Regions from separate parts of the Hymenobacter lutimineralis genome, predicted to be linked through region 3. Evidence: riboswitches for the same ligand, from Rfam matches in the RefSeq annotation. Region 3 holds a riboswitch; each other region holds the start of a gene.
What was found. A riboswitch is a leader RNA that binds a small molecule or an ion and turns the genes downstream of it on or off. The one in region 3 is predicted to bind S-adenosylmethionine.
Positions count from the first base shown of each region.

Region 1: it holds a riboswitch for S-adenosylmethionine, as region 3 does, so the genes downstream of both, FY528_RS03060 (O-acetylhomoserine aminocarboxypropyltransferase/cysteine synthase family protein) here and FY528_RS08710 (phosphoadenylyl-sulfate reductase) in region 3, are expected to answer to the same signal.
Region 2: it holds a riboswitch for S-adenosylmethionine, as region 3 does, so the genes downstream of both, metH (methionine synthase) here and FY528_RS08710 (phosphoadenylyl-sulfate reductase) in region 3, are expected to answer to the same signal.
Region 4: it holds a riboswitch for S-adenosylmethionine, as region 3 does, so the genes downstream of both, FY528_RS01180 (trans-sulfuration enzyme family protein) here and FY528_RS08710 (phosphoadenylyl-sulfate reductase) in region 3, are expected to answer to the same signal.

Region 1 is NZ_VTHL01000002.1:173,896-181,518, forward strand. Features, by position in the region: gene FY528_RS03040 (lysylphosphatidylglycerol synthase transmembrane domain-containing protein) at 1-755, shown strand, start outside; gene FY528_RS03045 (erythromycin esterase family protein) at 774-3,260, opposite strand; gene FY528_RS03050 (lipocalin family protein) at 3,547-3,963, opposite strand; gene FY528_RS03055 (LysM peptidoglycan-binding domain-containing protein) at 4,193-4,483, shown strand; SAM riboswitch class I at 4,833-4,946, shown strand; gene FY528_RS03060 (O-acetylhomoserine aminocarboxypropyltransferase/cysteine synthase family protein) at 5,321-6,703, shown strand; gene FY528_RS03065 (homoserine O-acetyltransferase family protein) at 6,926-7,623, shown strand, end outside.
Region 2 is NZ_VTHL01000002.1:339,163-346,785, forward strand. Features, by position in the region: gene FY528_RS03725 (GMC family oxidoreductase) at 1-1,102, opposite strand, end outside; gene FY528_RS03730 (gluconate 2-dehydrogenase subunit 3 family protein) at 1,208-1,804, opposite strand; gene FY528_RS03735 (SDR family oxidoreductase) at 1,940-2,923, opposite strand; gene FY528_RS03740 (alkene reductase) at 3,060-4,187, opposite strand; gene FY528_RS03745 (PA14 domain-containing protein) at 4,351-5,466, opposite strand; gene FY528_RS21480 (hypothetical protein) at 5,646-5,771, shown strand; SAM riboswitch class I at 5,869-5,981, shown strand; gene metH (methionine synthase) at 6,054-7,623, shown strand, end outside.
Region 3 is NZ_VTHL01000007.1:96,328-103,950, reverse strand. Features, by position in the region: gene FY528_RS08715 (lipopolysaccharide biosynthesis protein) at 1-821, shown strand, start outside; SAM riboswitch class I at 1,224-1,315, shown strand; gene FY528_RS08710 (phosphoadenylyl-sulfate reductase) at 1,630-2,403, shown strand; gene cysD (sulfate adenylyltransferase subunit CysD) at 2,427-3,338, shown strand; gene FY528_RS08700 (sulfate adenylyltransferase subunit 1) at 3,430-4,716, shown strand; gene cobA (uroporphyrinogen-III C-methyltransferase) at 4,793-5,575, shown strand; gene FY528_RS08690 (assimilatory sulfite reductase (NADPH) flavoprotein subunit) at 5,646-7,487, shown strand.
Region 4 is NZ_VTHL01000001.1:294,334-301,956, reverse strand. Features, by position in the region: gene FY528_RS01190 (hypothetical protein) at 1-149, shown strand, start outside; gene FY528_RS01185 (leucine-rich repeat-containing protein kinase family protein) at 157-1,473, opposite strand; SAM riboswitch class I at 1,609-1,723, shown strand; gene FY528_RS01180 (trans-sulfuration enzyme family protein) at 1,864-3,066, shown strand; gene FY528_RS01175 (homoserine dehydrogenase) at 3,159-4,442, shown strand; gene FY528_RS01170 (NCS1 family nucleobase:cation symporter-1) at 4,537-6,045, opposite strand; gene FY528_RS01165 (protein adenylyltransferase SelO) at 6,208-7,623, opposite strand, start outside.

The DNA.
Region 1 (7,623 bases), on a different contig from region 3:
CCGTGGCGCCGTTCCTGCTCAACAAAGAAGGCATCACGCTGGGCAAGTCGTTGGCCTACGTGATGGTAACGGCCCTGCTCGACAACCTCTACTACGTGGTGATGGTGCCGCTGGTCGTGTGGCTGGCGCACGAGGGCCTGTACCCCGATGAGAACCTGAACAGCGGCTTTATGACCACGCTGAAGGTGGCCTTTGGGCTCAGCTACGTGATGGTAACGGCTTACTCCGCGCTCATGCTGTACGCGCTGTTCATCAACCCTTTGTCGGTGAAGCGGGTACTGGTGCGACTGTTTTCCTTGCGCATCCTCCGCCGCTGGCGCCCCAAGGCCTACCAGCACGCCAACGAGATGGTGTGGGCCTCTACCCAGATCCGGGGAAATGGGGCGGGCTACTGGCTGCGGGCCGTGCTCAGCACCGTGTTCGTGTGGACGGCGCGCTACCTGGTTATTGGCTGCCTGATTGCGGCTTTCGTGCCCACCACGCCCAGTGAATTCACTATGATGTTTGCCCGCAACATCACGTACAAAGTTATCCTGCTAGTGGCCATTACGCCGGGCGGGGCGGGCATTGCGGAAGGCGCATTCCCCACGTTCTTCGGCAAGTTCATCGGCACACCTACCATGACCAACTTTATCGTGCTGCTTTACCGCATCGTCACGTACTACTTGTATTTGGTATTTGGAGCCGTGTTTCTACCCCGCTGGATTACGCGCGTATTCGGGCGGCGGCCCGAGCCCGGCAGCCTGGGCCTGTAGCTTTAGTTTCTTACTCCTTTACTTCTTGGTGGCTTCCAGCTCCGGGGCCAGTTCGGCGGGTAAGGGACGCTGATAAGTTCGCCAAAACTCGGGGCGGTACGGGGTATGCTGCAACTGCACGTGTACCATCTCGGCAGCTCGGGGGGCAAGCTTCGGGTTCAGGGGCAAGACTGCGGTACCCGCGGGTAGGCTAGTAAAGTACTCCTCCCCGCTGCCTTGGTAGTAGAAAGGCCTCCCTCCCAGCCGGCGGCCGATGGCCAAACTCTGAGACACGCTGACGGCAGTGTGGTAGCGGCCGTTGCTTCCCTTTTCATAGAGCACAATATTGGCCGACCGGTTCTCGGAGAAGACTTCGGTATAGAGCCGGGAAATCTGATTGTTGCGGCCGTAGTATTTGCGGGAAACAGAGTTATAACGGACGGTATCAAACTGCCACAAGGCCTCGTAGCGTACCACGGCATAATCATCCTGGCGTACATAGACCTTGCCCGAGTAGCTTTTTTCCAGGTAGGTACCCGTGCTGCGGTGGGTAGCGCGCTTCACGGCAAAATTGATAACGTACACCGTAGCTCCGGCATATTGCTGGATGGTATCCAGGCGCAACACGTACTTGCCTAGCGTAGCCGACTTGAACAGCGGGGACGTCCGGACGGGGTCAGTTGTTTCGGCCCCACTCCCGATGGGTAACCCTACGGGCCTGGTAGAGTCAGCTGGCTGAATGACCAGGTGCTTTTCCTGAACCCGGCGCTTAGTGAAGGGCCCGGCCATCAGAAAGCCGCCATCCCGATGACGGTACCCGGCCGGCTCGAACAACTGGCTTGTATACTCCAGCTCGGTCTGCACCGTGTCGAAGTTGCTGATGCGGCGGTGCGTGTACACCTGCGCCAGGTAATCCTGCTGCTCGTAGTTGGTTTCGGCCGCCTGAATCACCTTTTTCATGATGCGCTTTGGATCCTGGGACTGGGCACTTACCCGCACATTGGCCAGGGCAAAAGCGGCCGGCACCAGGTGGAGCGTGAGCTTACCCGCAGGTTGCGCCGCCAGGATGAGTGCCTCGTACCCAATGCTGCTTACCTGCACCAGCTCACCCCGCCGCACTTCCAGCCGGAAGCTCCCCTGCGCATTAGCCGTTACTCCTGCACTCCGGGCGGGCACGGCTACCGTTGCAAACGGCACCGGCCGGCCCGTTTTGCGGTCGAGCACCGTACCATTAAGCGTCAGGGCAGCCCCCGTTTTCCCAATAGGCCGAGCCGCCGGGTTCAGGCGGCCAGGAGCAACTGGAACTTCGCTGGGTTTTGCCGGGGTTTCGGCTGGCTCCGCCGCTACGGCCGGCGCGGCCCCGTGCGGCGGGTTCACCGACTTCAGGAACAGGAACCCATCCACTACTTCACTCCACGGGCCGGTTTGGGGCTTGTATTCGAAGGCATAGGTGGTCAGCACTTTGCCGGGCGCATCGTGCTTCAGGCTCACGAAAGCGTATTCCTGGCCCGTGGCCAGCAGCTCGGCTTCCAGAGTGCCCGCGGCCGGCACTGGTACGGTTTGGTAGCCGCCCATGCCCAAAAAGCCATGGGTGCCGCCACCGGCCAGCGTGCCCAGCACATACACAGCATCTTCACCCAGAGCAGCTTTCACGGCCCGGCCCATGGGCTTATAGGTTTTGATTTCCGCATCGTCGAGCTTTTCCACCTTGTTCGACAGATGCGGCAGGGCACCCCAGCAGACTACTTTTTCCTGCGGATGCTGGCGCAGATACCACAGCAGGTTGGCGGCCATCTGCGCATCACGGGGGTTGCTGTCGGCAGCTTTAAACTCGGTGGAGTCCTTCACGCCGGGGTCGTTAGCGGCGTAGTCGTGGGCGGCGGCTTGCAGGCTACGTAGGTTCTGAAGCCAGAAGGTTGCCCGTTCGCGGCGTTTAGCATCAGAACCAGCCGCCACTTTTTCCAACAAACGGCGGGCTTTGCCCAGCTGCAGATCGAAGAGTTGAATCTGGTGAGAAGGCGGAAACAGGAAATGCTCCCCCATCATGCTCAGGCACTCGTCGAGGTAGTCGTAGGCAATGCCGTCGGCTCCTTTTTCGGGTTTGAGCAACATTTCCAGCTCTTCCAGCAGTTCCTCCTGGTAAGCTCCGCTCAGCTGGTAGTCGAACCCGGCTACTTTTAGTTTACCGGGCCCTAGCAGCGGTAGCACCTCCCGAAATTCGCGGGTGCTGGTCCACACGCCAAACACGCTGTTGTCGATGGCTTCAGCGGCCGAAGTACCGGCCTCCATAGCCCGCTGAGCTCTATCAAGCTCATAAAAGCCACTTTCAAAAGCCACCGTGGTGAAGCCCAAGCGCGCCTGCAGAAACTGTAGCAGCCGGACTTTGGCCTCAAACACGTTGCCTTCGCCGTGGGTGGGCTCCCCCAGCATAACTCCCCGGGCGCCGCCTATTTCCTGGCGCAAAAATTCTAGGTCACCGAAGTCGGTATCTGTAGGACTAATGCTGCGAATGGGGTGCGCAGCCATTGCCGAGCTGGCGGGAACAGTTTGCGCTCCGCAAATCGTGGCAATGGTACTACACAGCAAGGTTAGCAGCCAGCGGTAGAGGTAATGATTGGGCGTAGAAGGCCAGGGAATAAAAGCTAATGCGCCGTAAGCTACCAAGTGGTGCCGAGTTGGCTTGCTTAGGTGAGCCATCCGACGGGGTAAAAGCTGCATGGCGCACGGCCATATATCAAAAAAGCCCTTCCGCACGAGGCAGAAGGGCTTTTTCGAGTTTTTCAGACTGCTTTTTTAAACCTGGCAGCAAAGGTTATTCTTTTTCGAGGCGCAGCTCGGCCCCCGCGGGGCTCTTCAGCGTAAGCTTGTCGTCGGTCAAGGTTACTACGTCAAAGGTGTTGCTTTGGGCACCGCCATCGGGCGTCATCGTGATTTTATTGGTTCCCTGGTCGAAAGTGTATTTGCCGGCCGTGCTGCCCGCGGGCGAGGCCATGTTGTACTGACCGTTGGCGTAGAACGTAATTCGTTCGTCTTCCTGGGCATCCGTCTGGGCTACTTTGTCGCCAGTGGCGCTCAGCTCCTTGTCGGTTTTCCAGACTTTGCTGTCGGTGCCGTAGAGCATGTTTACGCCCTCAACTTTGCCTTCTTTGCTACCACAGGACGAGGCAAACAAGGCGACCAGCACCAGCAAAGCGGCCAGGTAGCGGAATGGGTTGGTTTGATTTTTCATCGGAAAGAATAGGGAGTTGGTGAACGGAGAGAGTTCAGGGTAAGCAGCTAACTGGCACTATATAGCCAACCAGCCACTTGTGCCCCTCTTACGGCGCAGGTGCAGAAGATGTTTGCGCCCACTCGGTACAAAAACTAATTGCCCCGATCGGCGTATGAAAGCGCAACCCTGCAGGCATCTCCCTGATAGCCGGTTACTTCTCCCTACACCTTTAAACTTTCGCACCACCATGGGACTATTTGATTTCCTTTCCGACAAAGGCGAAAAAAAGCCAGTTACTCCCGTAACGAACCCCGCTCCCGCTGGCAATACTGATTTCTTCGGCAACGCCAACCAAACTACCGCAGCTACCGGTGACACCTACACCGTAGTTAGCGGCGACTCGCTCTCGAAAATTGCCAAGCACCACTACGGTGACGCTGCCAAATGGCACCAGATCTACGATGCCAACAAAGCCACTATTGGCGCCAACCCCGACCACATTGAAGTAGGCCAAGTGCTGACGCTGCCTAAGCTGTAAGCCAGAAGGCTTCCTGTTAATATCCAAAAAAGCCACGCCCCAAAGCGTGGCTTTTTTGCTGGCTTTTCGTGCTAAACCAGCAGCTGTCTTTATCCCCCAACCACTGTAGAGGCTACAGTAACCTTATTGTATCAGCCATATAATTTGCAAGCCTTGCTATCTTCAAAAAGGCACTATTTCAACAGTATTTACTGAATATCAATTTTTTATCTGTCAATACTTCAGCTACCCACGGTCTTTTCGTTTTTGAAGAAAAAATTCAAGGGCTATTGCATATGTCAAATTCATGGCTATACCTTTGCAATACCAACCCGGTACTCCCTCGCTCGCGGCGGGGTAGTTTTCATAGGATTTATACAGAAGCGGCGAGAGAACAGGCTCCGTGACCCGCTGGCAACCTTCGACCGCGCGAAAGGTGCCAATTCCTGCCCGACCAGCCTTACGGCGGCGGGGCATATAACCTTCGAGTACCATGGAAAACTCCTTCGCTTTCGCCTCTACCTTCCCCACCGCTCCGGCTGCTGCCTTACTTGCCGCTCAGCCCTGGGGTTTCCGCGTGGCGCCCTTTGGCCCAACTACCGAGCGAATGCGAATGCGCCCCTGTTGCGGCGCGTGTTGTTGCTGTTGCTAGCCTCCCGGCCTCAGCTTTCCCCCTGCCCTGCACAGCCCAGTGTTGCCGCTTTTCAACGCACTGTGGCAGTATCGCCTAACCTGACCCGCTGTTAATCAGCCGCTTTTCAGATTCGATACGGGTTCGGCTACGTGTCTTCGTAGCCCGTTTTTTCCCTGCTTTCTCTCCCGGTTTCTTTTCCCTCCGCCTTCAAATCAGCCACAACTATGTCCACGCAAAGCCTCCAGTTCGAAACGCTCCAACTCCACGCCGGCCAGCAGCCCGACCCCACCACCGGTGCCCGCGCCGTGCCGCTGTACCAGACCACCAGCTACGTATTCAAAAATGCCGAACACGGTGCCAATCTGTTTGCCCTGAAGGAGTTCGGCAACATCTACACCCGGTTGATGAACCCTACCACCGACGTGTTTGAGCAGCGCGTTGCGGCGCTGGAGGGCGGAGTAGCGGCGCTGGCCGTTTCCTCGGGGCAGGCGGCCCAGTTTATTGCGCTTAATAACATTCTGCAGGCCGGCGACAACTTCGTCTCTACCTCCTTCCTGTACGGCGGCACCTATAACCAGTTTAAAGTAGCCTTCAAGCGTCTGGGCATTGAAGTGCGCTTTGCCGATGGCGACAAAGCCGAAAGCTTCGAGGCGCTGATTGACGAGAATACCAAGGCCCTGTACTTGGAAACCATCGGCAACCCCAGCTTTAACGTGCCGGACTTTGAAGCCATTGCCGCCATTGCGCAGAAGCACGACCTGCCACTCATCGTGGACAATACCTTTGGGGCGGGCGGCTACCTGTTCCGGCCCCTGGAGCACGGCGCCCACATTGTGGTAGAATCGGCCACGAAATGGATTGGCGGCCACGGCACCTCCATTGGCGGGGTGATTGTGGATGGCGGCAAGTACGACTTCGGCAACGGCAAGTACCCCCAGTTTACGGAGCCCTCGGAGGGCTACCACGGCCTGGTGTTCAATGACGTATTCGGCAAGAACGGCCCCTTTGGCAACATTGCCTTCATCATCCGGGCCCGGGTAGAAGGCCTGCGCGACTTTGGTCCCTCGCAAAGCCCTTTCAATGCCTGGCAGCTACTCATTGGCCTCGAAACCCTGAGCCTGCGCGTAGAGCGTACCGTAGAAAATGCGCTGAAGATTGCCGAGTGGCTGGAGCAGCACCCGCAGGTAGAAGCCGTGAACTACCCTGGTCTGAAAAGCAGCCCTTACCATGGCCTGGCCCAGAAATATCTGAAGCGCGGCTACGGCGGGGTGCTCACCTTTGCCATCAAAGGCTCCAAGGAAACGGCTACGCAGTTTATCGACAGCCTGAAACTCATTAGCCACCTGGCCAACGTAGGTGACGCCAAAACGCTGATCATCCAGCCCTCGGCTACCACGCACCAGCAGCTCTCCGAAACCGAGCAGCAGGCCGCAGGCGTGACGCCCACGCTGCTCCGCCTGTCAGTGGGCATCGAGCACTTCGACGACATCCGCGCTGATCTGGCCCAGGCGTTTGAGGCGGTGAAGAATGCCGCGCCCCTGGAAAGTGCCGACAGCACGCTGCTGCCAGAGCCCGAAACGGAGCACGCGGCTCCACTGGAGGTCTAAGTCTATTTACAGGAAGAAGCCCGGCTGCCCGAATAGAGCAGCCGGGCTTTGGCCTTTTCTGCCGCAGTACCGGCACACAAGCCGCAACCCCGCGTACCGGCCGGCTTCTTTACCCCGGCTCGGGCTGAATTGGCAGTTCGCAACCGCAGGTGGTGGGTAAGCTACTTACCTTCGGCACTTGCTGGTTCAGCCCCCGGCTGGGGCTTTTTGTTACCGTCGTATATGACCTCCCAACCACACCTATATACTCTTCCTCATCCGCTGCCGCTGGAAAGCGGAGCACTTCTTCCCCACGTTCAGATAGCCTACCATACCTACGGCCGCCTGAACGCTGAAGGCACGAACGTCATTTGGGTGTGCCACGCCCTGACCGCCAACTCCGATGTGCTGGCTTGGTGGCCCGGCTTGTTTGGCCCGGGCTGCTACTACAATGCCGAGGAGCATTTCATTGTGTGCGCCAATATTCTGGGTTCCTGCTACGGCAGTACGGGCCCACTAAATGCCCGCACCCCGGGAGAAGGCCCGTGGTACCAGGCGTTTCCGCTGCTCACCATTCGCGACCTAGTGGCGGCCCATGAGGAGCTTCGGCAGCACCTGGGCATCCGGCACATTCACACCCTGATTGGGGGGTCGATGGGCGGGCAGCAGGCCTTGGAATGGGCCGTGCAGCAACCTTCCCTGTTCAGCAACCTAGTGGTGCTGGCCACCAATGCGCGGCACTCGCCCTGGGGTATAGCCTTTAATGAGGCGCAGCGCCTGGCCATCTTCGCCGATGCCACCTACCACACGGCCTCGCCTACGGGTGGGGCAGCGGGACTACGGGCAGCCCGGGCCACGGCCCTGCTCAGCTACCGCAGCTACCAAGCCTACGGCCAAACGCAAGCCGAACCCACCGACGATCAGCTAACCGATTTTCGGGC
Region 2 (7,623 bases), on a different contig from region 3:
AGCCGCCCGGAATGCCTTTGTAGGGGCGGATGTCTTCCGGGAACGTGCCCCACACCTGCATGCCCGGGTGAGCCATGAAGTTCTTGCCCACGTGGCCGCTGCTCAGGGCCAGCTCGTTGAGCAGTAGCAGGCGGGGCGTTTCTACGGCTCCGGCGCACAAAAACAGGTGGCGGCAAAGCTGGCGCACCGTCTGGCCGTGTTGCTCGTAGACCACGCCCGTCACCCGGCCGGCGGCATCTCGCTCAATTTCCGTCACGAAAGCATCGGCCCTGATTTCGGCCCCGTAGCTTTCGGCCAGAGGCAGAAAGGTGACGTCCATGCTGGCTTTGGCCCCACGGTTGCAGCCCGCCTGGCAAAAGCCCCGGTTGGTGCAGGCCTCGCGCCATCCAATGCCCTCTTGGTAGTAGCGCGCCGACAGCGCCGCATTGGCCGCCGGTGAAGTCTGAATTCCCAGTTGAGCACAGGCCCGCTGCATGAGCTGGGCCGCGCCGTTCAGGGGAAGCGGCGCCAGTGGGTAGCCTTTGCGGCGGCCCGGGTTCCAGGGGTACGGCGTGGGCCCGCTGATGCCCAGGAAGTGTTCCAGCTCCTCGTAGTAAGGCTCCAGTTCCTCGATGCCAAACGGCCAGTCGACGCCCTGGCCGAAGTCGCGGTGCAGGGTGAGGTCGTCGGCGTGGGCGCGGGGCGTGTAGGCGGTGTAGTGCAGGGTAGAGCCGCCCACGCCGGTACCCGAGTTGTTTTTGCCGAAGGCCACCGGGTTCTGGCCCGCCGACAGCCGCTCGTCGTTCCAGAACAGGAAGCTCTGGGCTTTTTCGTCGGTGGCATAGTCGCGGGCCGGGTCGCGGCGCGGGCCGGCTTCCAGAGCCACTACCTTCAGGCCGGCCATGGCCAGGCGCGCCAGCAGCGGAGCCCCGCCCGCACCCGTGCCAATCACCACGCAGTCGACTATTTCTGTGGGCTCGGGCAGCGGAGCCGGCTGTTCCAGCTCAGTTGGAGCTGTGGCTGGTGCGGCGTTTTCGGCCAGAATGCTTTTCAGCAGCGGGTCCTGTATTTCCGGCTTGGTGGGATTCAGTACGCCTTCTTCCAGTACTTCTTCGTCGGGCATGTTTTCAATGGGTGATTTGGGTGAATGAGTAAATGAGTGCTATAGTTGTCGGGAAGAAGTGATAGAAAGGTCCAGCCAGCCCGATTCACTCATTCGCACAATCACTCATTCGCTCATTGTCGGCTCCCGGTCTTCGAGTTCGTTAAGACCGATACGCTGCCAGCCAGGCCCATCGGCCATGCCCACGTACCCAATTTCTTCCTGGGCCAGCGGATGGGCGTAGTAGTTTTCGGTTAGCTCCGCCAGCAAATCCTCAAAAAAGCGGCTTTGCGGAACTGCTTTCCAGTTTTCGCCCGGCGCGGTGCCGGCGGCCACTTGCTCCAGTACTGCATCCTGCTCAGCGTCATTCAGGGCCACAAACAGCTGCTGAAACTGCGCCTGGGCGGCCTGATTGATGCCACCCAGCCCCAGCCGGAAAGCTTCCCGGTCGGGCGGCATAGCGTCGTAGCGCCAACCGTCAGCCAGGCCTGCGGCCAGTCGTTTGTCAATGCCCGGCGCCAGCGCTATAGGCTCGTCGCGCTCCGGCTGCGGAAAAATGCGGGCCGCCACGGCTTCCAATAAGGTATATGTAGCCGTGTCGAAGAACTGGGGCGCATGGTCGGCGGCCGAAACCAGCCGGGCTTCCAGCGCCGCGCGGGTAGCCGGCGTTACAAGGTCGGTGGAAAGTAGGGCGCGAACGGTGCCTGCGGGATACTGGGACATGGGAAAGCATGCAGTGGTAAGGACGAGCTTATAGCAGTACCGCCGGCCTGGTTTAAAGGTTGTTGGATAAGTAAAAAAGAAGTACCTCCCCTACCCGGGAAAGCACTTCTTTTCTGCGGCAGGGCGCTGCTTGGGCTACTGGTCGCTGCTCAGCTTACCGCCCGTGACGTGTACCAGGGAGCCGGTCATAAACGAGCCATCCTGGGAAGCCAGCAGCACGTAGGCCGGGGCCAGTTCCTCGGGCTGCCCCGGCCGGGCCAGGGCTACCTCGTAGCCGAACTTTTCAACTTCCTCCTGCGGCATGGTGCCAGGAATGTTGGGCGTCCAGACCGGGCCGGGCACCACACAGTTTACCCGGATGCCCCGCTCGCCTAGGTGCGTGGCCAGGCTTTTGGTGAAGGCATGAATGGCCGACTTGGTGGCCGTGTAATCAATGAGCAGCGGGTTGCCGGTGAGGCCCACAATGCTGCCGGTGTTGATGATGCAGTCGTCTTTGGTGAAGTGCGGGACGGCGGCCTGCGCCATCCAGATGTAGCCCAGGATGTTGGTGTCGAAGGTGCGACGGATCTGCTCCTCGGGAATGTCTTCAAACTTCTCCTGCGCCATCTGAAACGCGGCGTTGTTGACGAGGATGTTCAACCCGCCCAGTTCGGCGCGAGTGCGGCGCACGGCCTGTCGGCACTGCTCCGGGTCTCGCACATCCAGCTGCAGCAGCAGGCAGCGGCGCTGCTGGGCTTCTACCAGGCGCTTGGTTTCTTCGGCGTCCACTTGGTTTTCGTTGAAGAGTACGGCTACATGAGCTCCTTCCATGGCAAAGGCCACGGCCACGGCCCGCCCAATTCCGGAGTCAGCCCCGGTGATTAGGGCAATTTTATCCTGGAGCTTGCCGGCCGCCCGGTAGGTGCTGAAGTTCATGCCCGGTTGCAGCTTCATATCGGCTTGCTTGGCCGGGTAAGGCAGCTTTTGGGCGTGCTGCTTCATGTCCTTGGCGGTGGGGCGCTTTACGGGCTTGGGTGCTTCGGCCGCAGCCTGCGCGGCTTTTTTGGCGGCGGGTGTAGCGGCCGTTTTAACTGGGGCGGCAGCGGCCGGCGTTTTAGTAGTGGTTTTTTTGGCAGCCATACATACGCAGAAAGATGGTAGAGCTCCTCCATACGCAGATTTCTGCGGGGAAGCCGCTCAACAGCAGAAACACGAACAGAAAAGCCCTTTCCTGCCAGGCAGAAAAGGGCTTTTGCTTACGTAGGTTGCCAGGTGCCTAGTCGTGGTACACGTCGTTGGCGGGCTCGGCTACGGCTTCCTCTAACGAGGGGTAGTCGATGTAGCCTTTGTCGCCGGGTACGTAGAAAGTACTGAAATCGGGCGCATTCAGGGCGGCGCCTTGCTGGAAACGCTCTACCAGGTCGGGGTTGGCAATGAAGGGCACACCGAAGGCAATGAGGTCGGCTTCGTTGTTAGCCAGGGCTTCTTCCGCCGTCTGCTGGGTGTAGCCCCCGTTCAGAATAAAGGCCCCGTTGAAGATTTTACGCAAGTGCGCGGCCACGGCGGGTGCGCCCGGCGTAGCCATAGGGTGCCCTGGCAGCGCCTCGATAACGTGCACATAAGCCAGCCCGAAGCGGTTGAGCTGCTCGGTTACGTAGCTGAACGTAGCCACGGGGTCACTATCCTGGATGCTGCTGCTTCCCTGGGGTGAAAAACGGATACCAACCCGGTCGGCGCCCAACTCATCCACCACAGCCTGCACTACTTCGAGCACGAAACGGGCGCGGTTTTCCACGCTGCCACCGTATTCGTCGGTGCGCTGGTTGGAGCCGTCCTGCAGGAACTGGTCGAGCAGGTAGCCGTTGGCGCCGTGAATTTCGGCCCCATCAAACCCGGCGCGCTTGGCGTTGCGGGCAGCCTGGCGGAACTGGTCAACCACGCCGGCAATTTCGTTTAGCTCCAAAGCCCGGGGCGTAGGAATTTCTTCGAAGCCCTGCCCGGTAAAGGCTTTCACGCCTTCGGGCTTAATGGCGGAAGGCGCCACGGGCAGCTCGCCGCCGTGGAAAGCTGGGTGCGAAACGCGGCCCACGTGCCAGAGCTGAACGAAGATGCGGCCCCCGGCGGCGTGCACGGCATCCGTCACGCGCTTCCAGCCGGCTACCTGCTCTTCGGTATAGATGCCGGGCGTGTTGATGTAGCCCACGCCCTGGGCCGAAACCTGGGAGCCTTCCGTGATGATGAGGCCGGCCGAAGCCCGCTGCTCATAGTACGTTACTACCGAATTAGTTGGCACGTTAGCGGCATTGGTCGCCCGGCTGCGCGTCATGGGGGCCATCACCATGCGGTTGGGCAATTGAGTGGCACCTAGCTGAAAAGAGGAGAAGATTTTGGTTGTCTGAGTCATGAGAAGAAAGGTGTGCGAAAACAGCCGCGCTGCTTCGCTGGTGAAACCTAGCATCCTTAACCCATGTAGCTACATGAATGTTTCACCACCTCCCGTTCTTCGCTTTATTTTTTCTTTAACCCGCCCGTCTTTCTCAGGTTTTTGCCGGCGGCCTCGTTACGCCCTAGCGGGCAATCAGCTCTACGCGGCGGTTGCGGGGGCGCAGGCGCGGGTCGCGGTTGTCGGCCACGGGTTTTGCCCCCCCGTAGCCCACGGCCGTCAGCCGCAGGGAGTCTACGCCGTGCTGCACGAGGTAGCGGCGCACCACCTGGGCGCGCTGCTCGGAAAGCTGCTGATTAAGCCGGGCATCCCCTACGTTGTCGGTGTGACCGGCAATTTCAAATCGGGCGGCGGCCTCGGCCCGAAGTACCCGCACCAAGCGGTTCAGCTCGGGCTGAGAGGTGGGCAGAAGCCGGGCTTTCCCCTGCTCGAAGTACAGATTTTTCAATTCCACCACTTCGCCTTTCACCAGATTAGCCAGGTTGGGCAGTGAGTCGGGAGTTGCGGCCGGAGGCGTAGCCACGGAAGCAGGTCGGGCTGGCACGGCTATGGTGGCCGTAGCCTGGGCGGGGGCCGTAGGGCGGGGGCGCCGCTCCACCCGTACGGCAGTCTGCGCCTTCGGGACGGGTGCTGCGGTTACTACCGGCTTGAGGGTGGGCTTTGGGGTGGGAGCGGCCACAGCCGGCGGAGCAGGCTTGGGCTTGGCTACGGGAATGGGGCGGGCCGTGCGGGGCAGACTCGTGAACAGTACTTCACTGCTTACCGGCTCAAATCCGTCCGGGGAATCTACGCGCCGCCAATCCAGCAGCGCCCGGGTATCCAAGTGGTTTTGGAAATACTCGATGCGGATAGGATAGTATTGACCGGCCTTGAGCTTGATGCGCACGGTGCGAGTAAGGTGGTCTTGGTCGCGCCAGGCATTTACCAGCCGCTTGCCGCCCAGCCAGAACCGGAAACCGTCGTCCATCACTGTCGAAAACTCATATTCCGCCGTTTCCGGCACTAGCAGCCAGCCTGTCCAGCGCACCGAAAACTCGTCGCTGGGCATGTCCGGACCCGGGGGGCGCTTTTCCCAGCTGAAGTCGATACGCTTATCGATACGGGTAAATACCAGCTCCTCAAAATTCATCCCGTTGTAGTAAGCCCCCTTGAGGCCGTCACCCACGGGCAGAGCCGATGTTTGCGCCAGCGTGTGGACCGCGCTCAACAGTACAATCAGCCAGGTAAAGGTGTATTTCATCTAAAAGCAGGGGAATAAAAGATAAGCTGAATCAGGCATTACTGGTGGTTGGCCAGCCCAGCCATTCGTTAACGTCTCAACGGCCTCGGGCCGTATAGACCGGAATATAAACCTACTCCGTTGCCTGGTCGTAAACGAAAATTGTGCGTGCGAATCCTATAGCCACGCGCCCTGCTATTATGCCCACGAAGAAAACCTCCGCTGCTACGGCCAAAAAAGAAGATCCGTGCTGGAAAGGCTACGAGCAAGCCGGCACCAAGCAGAAGGATGGAAAAACCGTCCCGAACTGCATCAAGAAAACGTAAGACTCCCGCAAACCTTTTACTAGCAGCACCAACCCCGGCCCAATCGAAAAGCCGGGGTTGTTGTTTTTAGCGGGTTCCGCCGTATCTTCGCCTCTGTTACTTATCCAGAAAGACCGAGGGACTGGGCCCGACGACGTCTTAGCAACCTGACTTCACACAAGGTGCTAACTCCCGTTTCAGGCCGCGCTGCGGGCTGGAAGAAGATAAGTACAGAACCGGCATCCGCGCCCGGCTCTTTCTGGATAGGCACTTTTTTGCTGCTGATTTTCTTGAAGAGCCGATATGCCGACCGTTCTCCCTTCCCCCGCCACTACGTCTCCCCTCCACGATATCCTGCGCCAGCGCGTGCTGATTCTGGACGGGGCCATGGGCACCATGATTCAGCGCCACACGCTCACGGAGGAAGACTTCCGGGGTACGCGCTTTGCTGACCATCCGCATCCGCTACGCGGCAACAACGACCTGCTCAGCCTTACCCGCCCCGATATTATCCGCGGCATTCACGACGAGTACTTCGCTGCCGGGGCCGACATGGTGGAAACCAACACCTTCTCCGGCACCACCATTGCCCAGGCCGACTACGGCCTGGAGCACATTGTATATGAGCTGAACTACGAGTCGGCGCGGCTGGCGCGGGAATTGGCCGATGCGTTTACGGCCCTGACGCCAGAAAAGCCGCGCTTCGTGGCCGGCGCTATTGGGCCCACCAACCGTACGGCCTCCCTCTCCCCCGACGTGAACCGCCCCGGCTTTCGAGCGGTAACCTTCGACGAATTGGCCACCGCCTACCTGGAGCAAGTGCGCGGCCTCGTAGACGGCGGCTCCGATGCCTTACTCATCGAAACCATCTTCGACACGCTGAATGCCAAAGCTGCCCTGTACGCGGTGCAGAAGTTCTTCGACGAAGGCGGCAAAGTGGTGCCCGTCATGATTTCGGGTACCATTACCGACGCCTCGGGCCGCACCCTGAGTGGGCAGACTGTAGAAGCCTTCTGGAACTCCATCCGCCACCTGCCCCTGCTGAGCGTGGGGCTGAACTGTGCCCTCGGCGCCGACCAGCTCAAGGTGTATATCAAGGAGCTGAGCCGCATTGCCGACGTACACATTTCGGCCTACCCCAACGCTGGTCTGCCCAATGCTTTCGGTGGCTACGATGAGTCGGCCCAGGAATTTGCGGGCGTGGTGGAAGGCTACCTTTCCGACGGGCTGGTGACAGTGGTAGGGGGCTGTTGCGGCACTACGCCCCAGCACATTGCCGAGCTGGCCCGGCTGGCCGAAAAATACGAGCCGCGCCAGCTGCCCGAGCTGCCCAAAGCCACTCGCCTGAGCGGGCTGGAGCCGTTTGGTGTGTACCCCGACAGTTTATTTGTGAACGTGGGCGAGCGGTGCAACGTAACTGGCTCCCGCGCCTTCGCCCGCCTTATCCGCACCGGCAACTACGAGGCAGCCCTGCAGGTAGCCCGCGACCAGGTGGAAGGCGGCGCCCAGGTGATTGATGTGAACATGGACGAAGGCATGCTCGACTCGGAGCAGGCCATGACCACGTTCCTGAATTTGATTGCCTCGGAGCCCGACATTTCGCGGGTACCCGTCATGATTGACTCCTCGAAGTGGAGCGTGCTGGAAGCCGGCCTCAAGTGCGTGCAGGGCAAGAGCATCGTCAACTCCATTTCTCTGAAAGAAGGCGAGGACGTATTCCGGCAGCGGGCCCGCACGGTGCGTCAGTATGGGGCGGCCGTAGTGGTCATGGCCTTCGACGAGAACGGCCAGGCCGACAACTACGAGAAGCGTATCGAAATCTGCCAGCGCAGCTACGACATTCTGGTAAACGAAGTCGGTTTCCCGGCCGAGG
Region 3 (7,623 bases):
TTCTGAGCTTCGGGGCGTTTGCGCTGCTGGCTAATATCTCGGGCACCATCATCATGAATATTGACACGCTGATGGTGAGTTCCCAGCTGAACCTGGCGGCGGCGGGTGTGTACAGCATTGCCTTTTTCATCAGCACGGCCCTCACGCTGCCGGCCCGCTCGCTCAACAAAATTGCCTTTCCGCTGCTGGCCGACTACTGGAAGGAAAATGCCCTGCCGCGCATGGCTGCCTTCTACCGCGACACTACCCGCCTGAACGCCGTGCTGGGCTGCTACCTGGCCCTGGGCATCGGCCTGAACCTGGATTTCATTTACGGCCTGATGAACAACCCGGCCCTGCAGGCCGGCACCACGGCCGTGCTGGTGCTGCTGGCCGCCCGCCTCTTTGATGGCATCACGGGGCTCAACGGGCTCATCCTCGTCACGTCCCCGCGCTACCGCTACGACCTGCTCTTCAACGTGTCCTTGGCCCTGGTTACCGTTGGGCTGAATGCGGTGCTGATTCCGCGCCTGGGGCTCACGGGCGCGGCCGTGGCGTTTCTGCTGGCTATTGTCAGCATCAACCTGGCACGCACCTGGTTTGTATGGCACAGCTACCGCATGCAGCCCTTCACGGTCCGTATACCGCTGATTTTGCTCAGCGCGGCCGTTGCCGGCGGCGCGGCTTGGCTAATGCCGGCTTTCAATTCGGCGCTGGCCACCATGCTCTTGCGCTCTACAGTACTGACAATAGTGTACGCCGCGCTGATATTGCTCACCAAATCAGCCCCGGAAGCCACGGCGCTGCTGCAAAAATTTCGCCGCCAAAACCCGCCAGCCTGATTGCACTCTCGCCGGTTAGTGCAGGCCCGCAGTCAAGGGCCTCTCCGCTGAACTTCGGGAAGCCCAAGCTAGTTGATGACGCTCATTGGAAATCATTAGGGTGAAATGGCATAACCAGTCAATAAAGTTTTTTTAGGATGGTAGATGGGCCCTATCTATTGGCTGGCCCCAAGCAAAGCAGCAGTCGTAGAAATTGTATTCTTACCACACTACCCAGCTGGCAGCCAGATTGAAAAACACTATTTCCTAAGTAGTCGATTAGAGCCCCCTGAGTTAGATATTTCCGATAAATCAGCGGCTCCCTTCCCTGGTAGGCAGCGGCTCGCGAGAAAAGAAAATTTGGAACTATAAAATTTCGGCTCGTACATTTGTCTTACCAATTCTTTACCCCCCAAAGGATTGTTTTTATACAGAGGCGTGGAGAGACAGGCTCTAGGAAACGCCGGCAACCAGCGGACCATCCGAAACGGTGCCAAGTCCTGAACATATAAAAACAACAAGCCGTGAACTACTTGTCCAACCTCGCCACTGCCTCCGCCACCTCCATTGCTGTACAGCATGGGTGTTGTGCTATGATGGGCATGGCGTGTTGTTGCTAGTTCACACCCCTCCCTTTCCCGGCGCCTAGGCTAAGCTCAGCCTTGTAAGGAGCTGCCATGCGTGGCAGCTCCTATCCCTGCCCACGCCCATTCACGCCCTGCCGTACTTGCCCAGCTGCCTTTGCTGCAAGCTGGCCTCTACTTCGGGGCTCCATCTGGCCGAACCCCTGCCCTCTTACGGCGGGTTCTTCTCCCCACTTCCTGTTCGTATGCCCGCAGCCTCAGCCGCGTTGGCCGTTCCGCAGCTGGACGACCTACGCCTTCAGCTCACGCAAGCAACTGCCCTGGAGCGGTTACGCCTGGTAGCTTCCCTGCACCTTACTTCGGCGGTTTTCTCTACCTCGTTTGGCTTGGAAGACCAGATTATCACCCACTTGATTTTTGAGTTTGACTTGCCCATCCGGGTGTTCACCCTCGATACTGGCCGCAACTTCCAGGAAACCTACGCGACGTGGAACAAGACCCTACTCCGGTACCAGAAGCCGATTGAAGTGTTTGCCCCGCGTCAGGACAGCGTGCAGACCCTGCTCCTGGAGAAAGGCCCTAATTCCTTCTACGAAAGCGTGGAAAACCGCAAGGAGTGCTGCTACATCCGCAAAGTGGAGCCCCTGAACCGGGCGCTGGCCGGACAGCACGCCTGGGTAACGGGCATCCGGGCCGAGCAGTCCCAGAACCGCCAAACCATGGAGCCCGTGGAGTGGGATGCAGCGCATAACCTGATTAAAGTACACCCGCTCTTCGACTGGACCTGGGACGAGGCCGTGGCCTTCACCCAGGAGCACGGCATCCCGGTGAACACGCTCCACAAACAAGGCTTCGTGAGCATCGGGTGCGCGCCCTGCACCCGCGCCATCAAACCGGGCGAGGACTTCCGTGCCGGCCGCTGGTGGTGGGAAGACCTTTCGGCCAAGGAGTGCGGCCTGCACGCCACCGCCGTGCACAACGGCCCCGACCCGGTGGTAGAGCCGGTGCCCACCCACTAAGTAACAAGCAATACCCGTTTCGTATGAGTACCCCTTCCTTCGATTACCTCGACCGGCTGGAAGCCGAAGCCATCCACATCCTGCGGGAAGTAGCCGGCCAGTTTGAGCGGCCCGCCCTGCTGTTCTCGGGTGGCAAAGACTCCATTGTGCTCACGCGCCTGGCCGAGAAGGCGTTCCGCCCGGGCCGCTTTCCGTTTCCTTTGGTGCACGTGGACACCGGCCACAACTTTCCCGAGGTACTGGCCTACCGCGACGCCCTGGCCGAGCAGCTGGGCGAGAAGCTGATTGTGCGCAGCGTGGAAGACACCATCCGGCGCCAGCGCCTGCGCGAGCCGGTGGGCAAGTACCCCAGCCGCAACCCCTTGCAAACCTACACCCTGCTGGAAACCATCGAGGAGTTTGAGTTTGATGCCTGCATTGGGGGAGCCCGCCGCGACGAGGAAAAGGCCCGCGCCAAGGAACGCATCTTCTCGGTGCGCGACGAGTTTGGCCAGTGGGACCCCAAGCGCCAGCGCCCCGAGCTGTGGAACATCTACAACGGCCGCATTCAGAAGGGGGAAAATGTGCGCGTGTTCCCGATTTCCAACTGGACAGAGCTGGACGTGTGGCGCTACATCCAGCGCGAAAACATTGCCTTGCCCGACATCTACTTCGGCCACGAGCGCACCTGCGTGGTGCTGCCCTCGGGCCAGCTGCTAGGACTTACCGAGCACATTCGCCTGGAAAAAGACGATGAGATTGTCACCCGGCAGGTGCGCTTCCGCACGGTGGGCGACTCCACCTGCACGGCCGCCGTGGAAAGCGACGCGGCCACGGTGGAAGACATCATCCAGGACCTGCTCCTGGCCAAGGTAAGCGAACGGGGCGCTACCCGCCTCGACGACAATATCTCCGAAGCCGGCATGGAAGACCGCAAGCGCAACGGGTATTTCTGATTAATAGAGGTGAGAAGTTAGAGCGTAGAACATAGATAGTTCCGTCTCCCTCTTCTCAGTTCTAAGCTCTAACTTCTAAGATCTAACGACTTTGGACCTTCTCCGATTTATTACTTGCGGCAGCGTAGACGACGGCAAAAGCACCCTGATTGGGCGCCTGCTCTACGATTCCGAATCCGTGTCGCTGGATGTGCTGGCGGCCCTGGAAAAGCGCCAGGCCTCGGGCGGCGTGGTGGACCTGGCTTTGCTCACCGACGGCCTGCGCGCCGAGCGGGAACAGGGCATCACCATTGATGTAGCCTATAAATATTTTACCACGCCCCGCCGCAAGTTCATCATCACGGATGCCCCCGGCCACGTGCAGTACACCCGCAACATGGTGACCGGCGCCTCCAACGCCGACCTGGCCATTGTGCTGGTAGATGCGCGCCAGGGCGTGATTGAGCAGACGCGCCGCCATACCCTCATTGCTGCCCTGCTGGGCATCCGCCACTTCGTGCTGGCCGTGAACAAGATGGATTTGGTGAACTTCGATGAAACCGTTTTCGACCAGATTGCGGCCGATTACGCCGCCCTCACCGACCACTTCCAGCTTCCCACGGCCACGGCCATTCCCCTCAGCGCCCTGAATGGCGACAACGTGGTAAGCCGCTCCAAGCACCTGCCCTGGTATACGGGCCCCAGCCTGTTGGAGCACCTGGAAAGCGTGCCTGGCGCCGTAGAAACCGCAGCTGCTCCTCGCTTTCAGGTGCAATATGTCATCCGCCCTCAAACGCCTGAGCTACCCGACTACCGCGGCTACGCGGGCCAGGTGCTGAGCGGACAGTACCGTCGCGGCGACCGGGTACGCGTGCTGCCCTCCGGCTCGGAGACGACCATTGAAGCTATTGAAGTTAATCAGCAGGAGGTGGAAGCGGCCTCGGCCCCGCAGGCAGTGGTCATCCGGCTGCGCGATGATGTGGACGTAAGCCGCGGTGACTCCATTGTGCCGGCCAGCGACGAGCCCACCCTTACCCGGGAGTTGGAAGCTACCTTGTGCTGGATGAGCGAGCAGCCCCTGTGGCCGGGTCGAAAGTTGCTGCTTCAGCATCACTCAGCGCTGGTAAAGGCGGCTATACCCACCATTCTGCACAAAGTAAACGTGCACACCTTCGGCCGTGCTGCCGCCGACTCGGCTCAGCTCAACGACATTGTGCGGGTACGCCTGAAAACGGCCGTGCCAGTCGCCGTGGATAACTACCACCAGAACCGCGCTACCGGCTCCTTTATTCTGGTAGACGAGCTCAGCGGCGACACATTGGCCGCCGGCCTCATTGGCGCCGCCAACGCTAACTACTTCACCGCCCCCGAGCCTTCGCCGGTAGCCTTTTCCATCTAGCCCTCCGGCCCTCATGCCTTGGCTGCGCTCAGCATAACGGGTTACTTCTCTCACCTACGCATTCCTCTTTCAATACATGAAAACGCCCCGTCTGACTGTCCTTGGAGCCGGCCCCGGCGACCCGGAGCTGCTCACGCTCAAAGGGGCGCGGGTGCTGGGTGAAGCCGACGTCATCCTCTACGATGCCCTGGCAAACCGGGAGCTACTGCAACACGCTAGGCCGGACGCCGTGCTGGTATCGGTGGGCAAGCGGCGCGGCATGCGCAGCTTTTCCCAGGACGAAATCAATGCCCTGATCGTAGAGCACGCCCACCGCTCCGGCCACGTGGTGCGCCTGAAAGGTGGGGACCCATTCGTGTTTGGGCGGGGCCGGGAGGAAATGCTGTATGCCGAAGCCCATGGCTTGCGCACCGACTACGTGCCCGGCATCAGCAGCGCGGTAGCGGCGGCGGGCAGCGTGGGCATTCCGGTCACGCACCGGGGCGCCAGTGAAGGTTTCCGGGTGATTACGGCCACCACGGCTACCGGCGAGCTGGCTTCCAGCGTGGCCGAAGCCGCCCGCTCCCGCGCTACCACCGTGATACTGATGGGCTTGGGTGAGCTGCCCAATATCGTGCAACTCTACTGCGCGCAGGGCCAAGCCGAGACGCCCGCCGCCATTATTCAGAACGGCACCCTGCCCACCGCCCGGCTGGTAACTGGCACCGTAGCCGAACTACCGGCCCGGGCGCTGGAAGCCGGCATCGGGGCCCCGGCCATCATCATCATTGGGGAAGTGACGCGGCTGGCCACGCCCGAAGTGCTGACGCAGGCCCTACCCACCGTTTTTGCCGACGCCTCTTACGCCGAGGTGGCCTGATTTACCTACTCGGACGGGTTTCCGGCCGTTTTCTACTGACTTCCCTCTACGCCGTCATCCTGTTTTTGCCATGTCCATCACCTCAACTTTCACGCTGCCCCTGGGTCTGGATGACGCCAGCCTTCAGCAGTTCGCGGGCGGCCTCACCGAGCAGCAGCTGCTGTGGCTGAGTGGGTACTTCTACGGCCGCTCGGCCGGTGCCGCGGCAGGCGCTGTGGCCCTGCCCGCTACTGCGGTGGCCGCCGCGCCCGCCGCTGATACGGCCCGCCTGACCATCCTGTTTGGCTCCCAGACCGGCAATAGCAAGAAGGCGGCGGGCTTAGTAGCCGAAGCGGCCCGGCAGCGCGGCCTAGCCGTAGCCGTGCGCGACATGAACGACTACCCGACCAAGGAGCTGAAAAACGAGCAGCAGCTGTTGGTGGTGGTAAGCACCCAGGGCGAGGGCGACCCGCCCATTGCCGCCGAGGAGCTGCATCAGTTCTTACTGAGCAACCGCGCCCCCAAGCTGCCCAACCTGCGCTACGCCGTGCTGGCCCTCGGCGACAAAAGCTACCTGCAGTTTTGCCAGACGGGCTTCGAGTTCGACCAGCGCCTGGCCGAGCTGGGTGGCAAGCGCCTGCTGGAGCGGGTAGACTGCGACGTGGAGTTTGAGGCCGAAACCCGCCGCTGGGCCGGGCAGGTGCTGGCCCTGGTAGCCCAGCCGGCCCCGGCTACCGCCCCAGTTGCCACTGCGCAGCCATTCGTGCAGGTAAACCAGCTGGTGGCCGCGGGTGAGGCTGAAGTGGAAGAAAAGGTGGAATACACCAGCCACAACCCTTTCGCCGCGGAGCTGCTGGAGAAAATCCAGCTGAACGGCCGCGGCTCTACCAAGGAAACCTACCACCTGGAATTCTCCCTGGCGGGCTCCGGCATTGCCTACGAAGCCGGCGACGCGCTGATGGTGCAGCCCGTGAACCAGGAGGCCTTGGTGCAGGAGGTAATCCAAGCCGCGCGCCTGAACGCCACGGCCCCGGTAAAGCTCAACGACACGGAATTTGACTTGCACACGGCCCTGGCCGAGAAGCTGGAGCTGTCGGTGCTTACGCGTGACGTGCTGGAACGCTACGCCGCCGTGGCCCCGCAGCACCCCAAGCTGCGCGACATTCTCACCAACAAAGCCCAGCTGCCCGACTACCTCTACGGCCGCGACGTGGCTGACCTGCTCACGGAGTTTCCGGTAGAACTATCGGGCCAGCAGCTGGCGGCGGTGCTGCGGCCTCTGCCGGCCCGGGCCTACTCCATTGCCAGCTCTCTGCTGGCTCACCCCGAGGAAGTACACCTCACCGTAGGCGCCGTGCGCTACGAAACCAATGGCCGCCGCAAGCACGGCGCCTGCTCGGCCTACCAGGCCGATGCGCTGACCATCGGCGACACGGCCCGCGTGTGGATTGACCGCAACGAGTACTTCAAGCTGCCTCAGGATGCGGCTACCGACATTATCCTGGTGGGCGCGGGCACCGGCGTGGCCCCGTTCCGGGCCTTCGTGGAGGAGCGGGCCGAAACCGGCGCGGCCGGCCGAAACTGGCTGGTGTTTGGCAACCCCCACTTCACCACCGACTTCCTGTACCAGACCGAGTGGCAGCAGCACCTGAAAAAAGGCACGCTGGACCGCCTCGACGTGGCCTTCTCCCGCGACCAGCAGCAGAAAGTGTACATCCAGCACCGTCTGCTTGAGCAAAGCGCCCGCCTCTACCACCAGCTCGAAAACGGGGCCTACTTCTACGTGTGCGGCGATAAAAACCGCATGGCCGCCGACGTGCGCCAGGCGCTGCTCACCATCATTCAGCAGGAAAGCGGGAAAGACGCCGACTACGCCGCCGACTACATCAAACAGCTGCGCAAACAGCGCCGCTACCTGGAAGACGTGTACTAGTCAGCCCAGCAACCAATCAAGCTCCCTTAGCCCAAACACTACTTACTCAGTCCAACCAGATGCGCGTTTCGCAAAGACGATGTTGTAGTAGCCGGTAAAAGCCGCCGTGTGCCTGACCCGAGCCGCTTACCGCTAC
Region 4 (7,623 bases), on a different contig from region 3:
AGGGCATCCGGTTTGTTGCCTGGATTTGCCCTCCGCACTGGCCGGCGCGCAAGTCCATGGAAACCGCCATGCTGTTCGTGACCCAGCCCATGGTCGTCTTGTTTGACGACGTTGCTTCCGGCTATTCCTGGCTCCTCAGGCAGGCCTAAGACGGCTTTATATCTTCTGCAGCAGCCGGGCTATTTCCGCAAAAGACGGCCGCTCGGCTACTACAGGCCGGGCACATTGCTGCTGCAGCGCCCATAGGGTCGTTAGGCGTTCATCTTTCTGGCTCGCCGGGCAATGCGTCAGCAGTTCCTCCAACAGGCAGCCAAAGGCCCGCACCTCCAGTTGCTGTAGGGCTTCGGCCTGCGCAGCGTCCTGGCCCCTGGTAAAACTGGCCGCCCCAAAGTCCGTCAGCAAGGCTTCACCCGCAGTCGTCGTCAGGATATTGTGGGCGTACAGGTCACCATGCAGGATACCGCGGGCATGGAGCTGGGCTGCCGCCTCCGCTACCCGCTCCCCTATCCGCACTGCCGTTTCCAGGCTCCAGGCAGCGGAGGCTGGGTATACGTCACGGGTGCAGGTCGTAAAGCTGGGCGGCCCGGCCAGAATGGAAAATTCGGGCGCTATCAGCTCCAATACCAGGCCCTCGGCCTGCTGCGGTTGGCCAGCTACCTGCCCCAGCACGGGTATCAACCCCGCGTGCGTGCCGGCGCTGATGCAAGCCACCATTTCGCTGTGCGGCAATCCGTCACTGGTTACGGCGCCCTTGAACAGTTTTACGGCTACCGCCTTACGGTCCGTAGGCTTCTGCCACTCCGCCCGGTAAATCACCCCAGACGCGCCCTCGCCCAACTGCTGTTGCACCGCCATTTCTTCCCAACGGATTTTCGGAATAGGCTGCTGCGCCAGCGCCGTGGCTTCGGCTTGTTCACTAAGCGGGTTACCCGCGTAGGCCAACCAGCTCAGGCGGGGCAGGGTGAGCAGCCAGGCTGGCAGCTCCGCTAGGCGGTTGGCCGAAATGCGCAGCAGCTCCAGGGCCGTGCAGGCCGCCATTTCGGGTGGCAGCGCGGTGAGGTGGTTACCGGCGAGCATGAGCTTTTGCAGCTGCCCGCACCGGCCAATTTCGGGCGGTAGCGCCGTGAGTTGGTTGTCAGTCAGAATCAGCCAGCGCAGCTTGGGCGGCAGCGCGGCGGCGGGCAGCGTCCGGATCTGGTTAGCCTTGAAGCCCACCATTTCCAATTCCGGGCATTGCCCCAGCACCTCGGGCACCTCAGTAAACTGGTTATCGGAGCAGAAAAGGATGCGCAGCTTGCGCAGGCGGCCCAGGTCGGGGGGCAGGCTGCAGATGGCGTTGCCGGAAAGGTTGAGGATTTCCAGCGAGTCGGCCAGGTCAAGGATTTCGCGCGGGAACTCCGTGAGGCCTTCTGCCAGATCGAGGCGGGTAGTGCCGGCCAGGTCGCCGCGGCGCAGTTGCTCCAGGGTGTGCATGCGGGCAAAGGTCGGGGTTTGCGCTGGCTGCGTTTGGCCGGGCAGGCTATTTTTCTGCCCTCTTCAAAAATTTTCAAAAAAATTTGCGCGAAAAAAATCCGGTTGTACATTTGCCCTGCGCTCCATGCCACGGAGCACTTATCAAGAAAGGCGGAGGGACAGGCCCTGTGATGCCTTAGCAACCAGTAGAAATACCAGGTGCTAAATCCTGTTCTGAGTCGGCTTCGGTCGGCGCGGAAGAAGATAAGTTAAAAGATGCCTACCGTCTGCAGCGGTCTTGCTCTTCTGACTTGTCGGGAGGGCTTTTTTTATGCTCTTTCGGTAAGAAATCTTGCATAAGTGTCTGGGCAACAAGGTGCGTTTTCGTCTAACCACAAAACGGCCAACCCCATGCAATCTGCCACTCGCCTCCTCCAGTCCATTCCCGTTGATGAGCTCACCGGCGCCATCTCCGTGCCGATTTATCAGACCTCGACCTTCGTGCAGGAGGCCCCTGGGGTAAACAAGGGCTACGACTACGCCCGCACCGGCAACCCCACGCGCCGCGCCCTCGAAAATATCCTAGCCACCCTTGAGTATGGCCACTCCGGCTACGCCTTCGCCTCGGGCCTAGCGGCCATTGATGCGGTGGTGAAGCTGCTCTCGGCCGGCGACCAGATCGTGGCCATCGACGACCTGTACGGTGGGGCCTTCCGCCTGTTCGAGCACGTGTACCGCCGCTTCGGCATCGACATTGTGTACTGCGACACCACCGACCCGGCGCAGGTAGCTGCCGCCCTCACCGACAAAACCAAGCTGGTGTGGCTGGAGTCGCCCTCCAACCCTACCCTGAAAGTATCGGACATTGCCGCTATTGCCGACATTGCCCACGCCCACGGCGCCTGGCTGTGCGTGGATAACACCTTCGCCTCGCCCGTGCTGCAGCAGCCCATCAAGCTGGGAGCTGATATCGTGGTCCACAGCGCCACCAAGTACCTGGGCGGCCACTCTGACCTCATTGCCGGCGCCGTGGTAGCGGCCACCGAGGAAATCGGCCTGCAGTTGAAATTCATCCAAAACGCTTCGGGCGGTATCCTGGGGCCGTTCGATTCCTTCCTCGTGATTCGGGGGCTGGAAACCCTGCCCCTGCGCATTGAGCGTCACTGTAGCACGGCCCTGAAAGTGGCCCAGTTCCTGCAGACGCGCCCCGAAGTGCGGGCCGTATACTACCCTGGCCTTGAAGAGCACCCTAACCACGCGGTAGCCAAAAAGCAGCAGCCCGGCGGTTTCGGCGGCATCATTGCCCTCGTACTCGAAGACGACACCCAGGAAGCCGCCACCCAGGTGGTAACGGGCACCAAGTACTTCCACCTGGCCGAAAGCCTTGGCGGTGCCAAGAGCCTGCTTTGCCACCCAGCTACCATGACGCATAAGTCCACGCCCGTGGCCCAACGCCGCGCCGCCGGCGTCGCCGACAGCCTGATTCGCCTGAGCGTGGGTTTGGAGGATGCTGAAGACCTCATTGCCGACCTGGCCCAGGCCCTGGACCGCCTGAGCGAAGCCAAGGAAACCCTGAAGGAGGCCGTGCGCGAAGCCGAAGCCCAGCTGGCGTAAGAGTACAGAAATTATTGACCGTCATGCCTCGGCTGCGCTCAGCCTGACGGTCAACAGCAGAATGACGCCTTTTTTGCATTTGCACAAGCATTATGAATCGTAACGACATCCGCATTGGGCTGTTTGGTTTTGGGGTGGTAGGCCAGGGCTTGCACACGGTACTGGAACGCACCCCCGGTTTGCGGGCCCGCATCGGCCGCATTGGGGTGAAGGACCGCACCAAAGCCCGAAACCTGCCCGCCGAGCTGTTCACCTTTGACCGCGACGAAGTCTTGGACGACCCCACGCTCAACGTCATTGTGGAGCTGATTGACGACGCCGATGAGGCCTACCGCATTGTGACCGGGGCCCTGCGCCGGGGCAAAGCCGTGGTGACGGCCAACAAGAAAATGCTGGCCGAGCACCTGCAGGAGCTCATTGAGCTGCAGCGCGAAACCAACACCCCCCTGCTCTACGAAGCCGCCGCCTGCGCCTCCCTGCCCGTTATTCGCAACCTAGAGGAGTACTACGATACCGACTTGCTGGAAGCAGTGGAAGGCATCATCAACGGCTCCACCAACTACATTCTCACGGCCATGCACCGCGATGCGCTGACCTTCGCGGCGGCCCTGCGCAAGGCTCAGGAGCTGGGCTTCGCCGAGAGCAACCCTGCCCTCGATGTGGAAGGCCTCGACGCCCGTAATAAGCTGGTGCTGCTGCTGGCCCACGCCTTTGGGCTGGTAGCCCGGCCCGAGGACATTCTGGCCGTGGGCATCACGGGCATCAGTGACCTAGCCAGCAGCTACGCCCGTGAAAAAGGCCTGGTGCTGAAGCTGGTGGCCGAAGCCCGCCGCCTGCCCAACGGGGGCGTGGCCGCGGCCGTGCTGCCTACCCTGGTGCGCCCCGAGCACGAGCTGGCCCGCGTGCAGGACGAGTACAACGGCCTCATCACCCAAAGCAACTTCGCCGACCGGCAGTTTTTTCTGGGCAAAGGCGCCGGTGCTGTACCGACCGCCTCGGCAGTCCTCAGCGACCTATCGGCCCTGACCTACGGCTACCGTTATGAGTATAAGAAGCTCCACCAAGAAAGCACCCTGGCCCTCACGCCGACGGATGCCGAAGCTGATGTGCTGGTGACCTTCGGCGCCGAACACGCCCCCGACCGCGCCGATTTCAGCGCCATTCACGAATATTTCCATTCCCAGGAGTTGGGATACTACCTCACGGGCACCATTGGGCTGGATCAACTGGCGCAGGCCGCGTGGCTGCGGCTGCCGGGCATCAGCATCGTGCGGCTGCCAACGCCGTTGCGGGCCGTGACAACAGCACCTGCGTCGGAAACCGGTCCCGTCGTGCGGGCCGCATGGGCAACCGATGAAGCGGTGAGTCCGCTGTAGTCTCCAATTTTCCTGTTCAACCAGAACGCCCTGCCAGGTAGTACCTGGCAGGGCGTTCTGGTTTGAGGAGGCTACTACTAAATCCCTTTCAGTTTTAGGCCACCTCCGGAGAAACCAGCGGAGGCACTACAGCCATGCGGGTTTGGGGGCGCATGAGCAGCACGTAGAGGCCACCGGCCAGCAAGAACCCCACAAACCAGGCGTAGTTGTACACGGCCGCCAGCCAAGGCCACACGGTACCCGCCGGCAAAGCCCCCACTGCCTGCAGAAAGCCCGGGATGTTGGGCAGAATACCAATGCCTAAGGCCAGCATGGCGGCGTAGTTGATACCATTTTGGTAAGTGTAGCGGCCCTGGTACTGGTAGAGGTCGGGCACGTGGAGCTGCTGGTGGCGCAGCAGGTAGTAATCGGCAATCATGATGCCGCCGATGGGCCCCAGCAGCGCGGAGTAGCCTACTAGCCAGGTAAAAATGTAGCCGGAGGGGTCGGCAATAAGCTTCCAGGGAAAGATGAGCAGGCCGATGACGCCGGTGATGTAGCCGCCCGTGGTGAAGGATATTTTCTCGGGGGCGAAGTTGGCGAAGTCGTTGGCGGGGCTGACGATGTTGGCGGCAATGTTGGTAGCCAGCGTCGATAACGCCACGGCCAGCATGGCTACGCTCACCAGCACTTTACTATCGAACTTACCAGCCAGCACCACCGGGTCCCAGATGGTTTGCCCGTAAATCACGAACGTGGCCGACGTGACAACTACGCCCACAAAGGAAAATAGCGTCATCGACGAAGGCAGCCCCAGGGCCTGACCCAGCACCTGGGCCCGCTGGCTGATGGCGTAGCGGGTGAAATCAGGAATATTGAGGGAAAGCGTGGCCCAGAAACCCACCATGCCCGTGAGCGAAGGAAAGAAGAACGCCCAAAACTCGGCCGACGTGGCAAATTTGGCCGGCTGCGCGAGAATCGGCCCCAGGCCTTTCCCGGCTGAAATGGCCCACCACAGCAAGGCCGCTGCCGCTACCGGCAGGAAAAATGCCTTGAACACCAGCAGCTTCTTGATGCTGTCGACCCCCAGGTACACCACGTACATGTTCAGCAGCCAAAACAGAAAAAAGGTAATGGCCGGCCCCGTGGCCAGCCCCCAGGAATCCGGAAACACGGCGGGCAGCGTGGCCAGCCCCGGCACCCATAGTACGGCCATCTGATACAGGGCGTAGCCCCCAATCCAGGTCTGAATACCAAACCAGCCGCAGGCAATAATGGCGCGCAACAGCGCCGGCACGTTGGCGCCACGCACCCCAAACGACGCTCGCGCAAAAACCGGGAACGGAATACCATACTTCGCCCCGGCGTGCCCATTAAGCAGCATAGGCACCAGCACCACCGTGTTGCCCAGGAAAATGGTGAGCAAAGCCTGCCACCAGTTCATGCCGCCCTCAATAAGGGAGCTGGCTAGCATGTAGGTCGGAATGCACAAGCTCATGCTGATCCAGAGGGCAGCGTAGTTAGCGCTGGTCCAGGTGCGGGCGGCGGCGGGCACGGGGGCCAGGTCGGAGCTGGTGAGGCCGGCGCTGGGCTGGTCGTTTACGGAGGTAGCTAGTACTTGCATAGAGCAGCGCCTTGACAGGTTTACTCCGTAAGTAAAGCAGAGAAAGCACGTTACGCAAGTAGCAGGCTCTAAGGCCGTATGGGTATCGACCAAAACATGCCACTGCTCGTGGATAGGTGTAAGCGCGGGGCAACTCCCGCGCGTCACGGACCTCGCCCCGCCTCAGGAGCTGCAGGAGAGCGTGGCGCTGCCGGGCTTTTCGCGGGCCCATTCCGGGCGCTTGGCGGCCAGCTCCTCGTGCTCAGGCTGCTCATCAAAGGGCGTTTTGAGCACGTGCAGCAAGCGGCGCACCCCCGACAGGTCGCCGGCCTCGGCGGCCTCAATAGCCTGCTGGGCCAGGTAGTTGCGCAGTACGTACTTGGGATTGGCCGCCAGCATTCCGTTCCGGATGGTTTCGGCGTCAGCTGTTTCCTGGCGCACGCGCTGCCCATACTGCTCCAGCCACTGCCGCAGCTGGTCCAGGCCCGCCGCGGGCGACTCGGGGTAGGCGGCCGTAGCGAGTAACTCGGTCCACGTAGCTTCTTCTTCGGCTTGCTGCGTCAACAGGGCGTAAGTGCAGTGCGAAAGGCGCCGGAAAAAGATGGTCATGTCAACCTGCGCCGCGGCCAGGGCTTCCAGCAGTGCATCGAGCAGTGGGGTATCGTCGGAAGCGGCAGCAGCGGTAAGGCCCAGCTTGCGGCGCAGCATCTCCTGGCGCTTGGCGGTGAACGTGGCCACATACTCGTCCAGGTGTGGGCGCAACGCCAAAGGGTCGGGTACCAGGGGCGTGAGGGCCTGGGCCAGGGCCATCAGGTTCCAGAGGCCAATGCGCGGCTGTTGCCCGAAGGCGTAGCGGTGGGTGGCAAAGTCGGTGGTGTTGGGCGTCCAGCCAGGTTCGTAGGGTTCCAGCCAGCCGTAGGGTCCGTAGTCAATGGTCAAGCCCAGAATGGACATGTTGTCGGTGTTCATCACCCCGTGCACAAACCCCACCGACATCCAGTGCGCCATAAGCACGGCCGTACGCTGGCACACCTCCGCAAACCAGCGCTCATACACCTCAGGGCTAGGCTCGCCCAGGGCCGGGAAATACCGCCGGATAACGTAGTCGGCCAGGCGGCGCAGGTTGTCGATTTCGCCCGTGGCGGCCAGCAGCTGGAAATTGCCGAAGCGCACGAAGGTGGGTGCTACCCTGGCCACAATGGCCCCCGGCTCGGGGCGGGCATTGCCGTTGTAAAACATGTCACGCACCACCAGGTCGCCGGTGGCTACCAGGCTCAGGGCCCGGGTGGTAGGCACGCCCAGGTGGTGCATGGCCTCGCTGCACAGAAACTCCCGAATGGAGGAGCGCAGCACGGCGCGGCCATCGGCGCGGCGCGAGTACGGGGTAGGTCCTGCGCCTTTAAGTTGGATTTCCCAGCTACTCGCGTCCGGGGCCTGCACCTCACCCAGGGAAATAGCGCGCCCGTCGCCGAGCTGTCCGGCCCAGCTGCCAAACTGGTGCCCCCCGTAGCGCGCCGCAAAGGGCTTCATCGATTCCAGCACGCGGTTGCCCGCCAGTACCTCCACGGCCGCTCCCTGCTCGGGCGGGCGGCGCAGCCC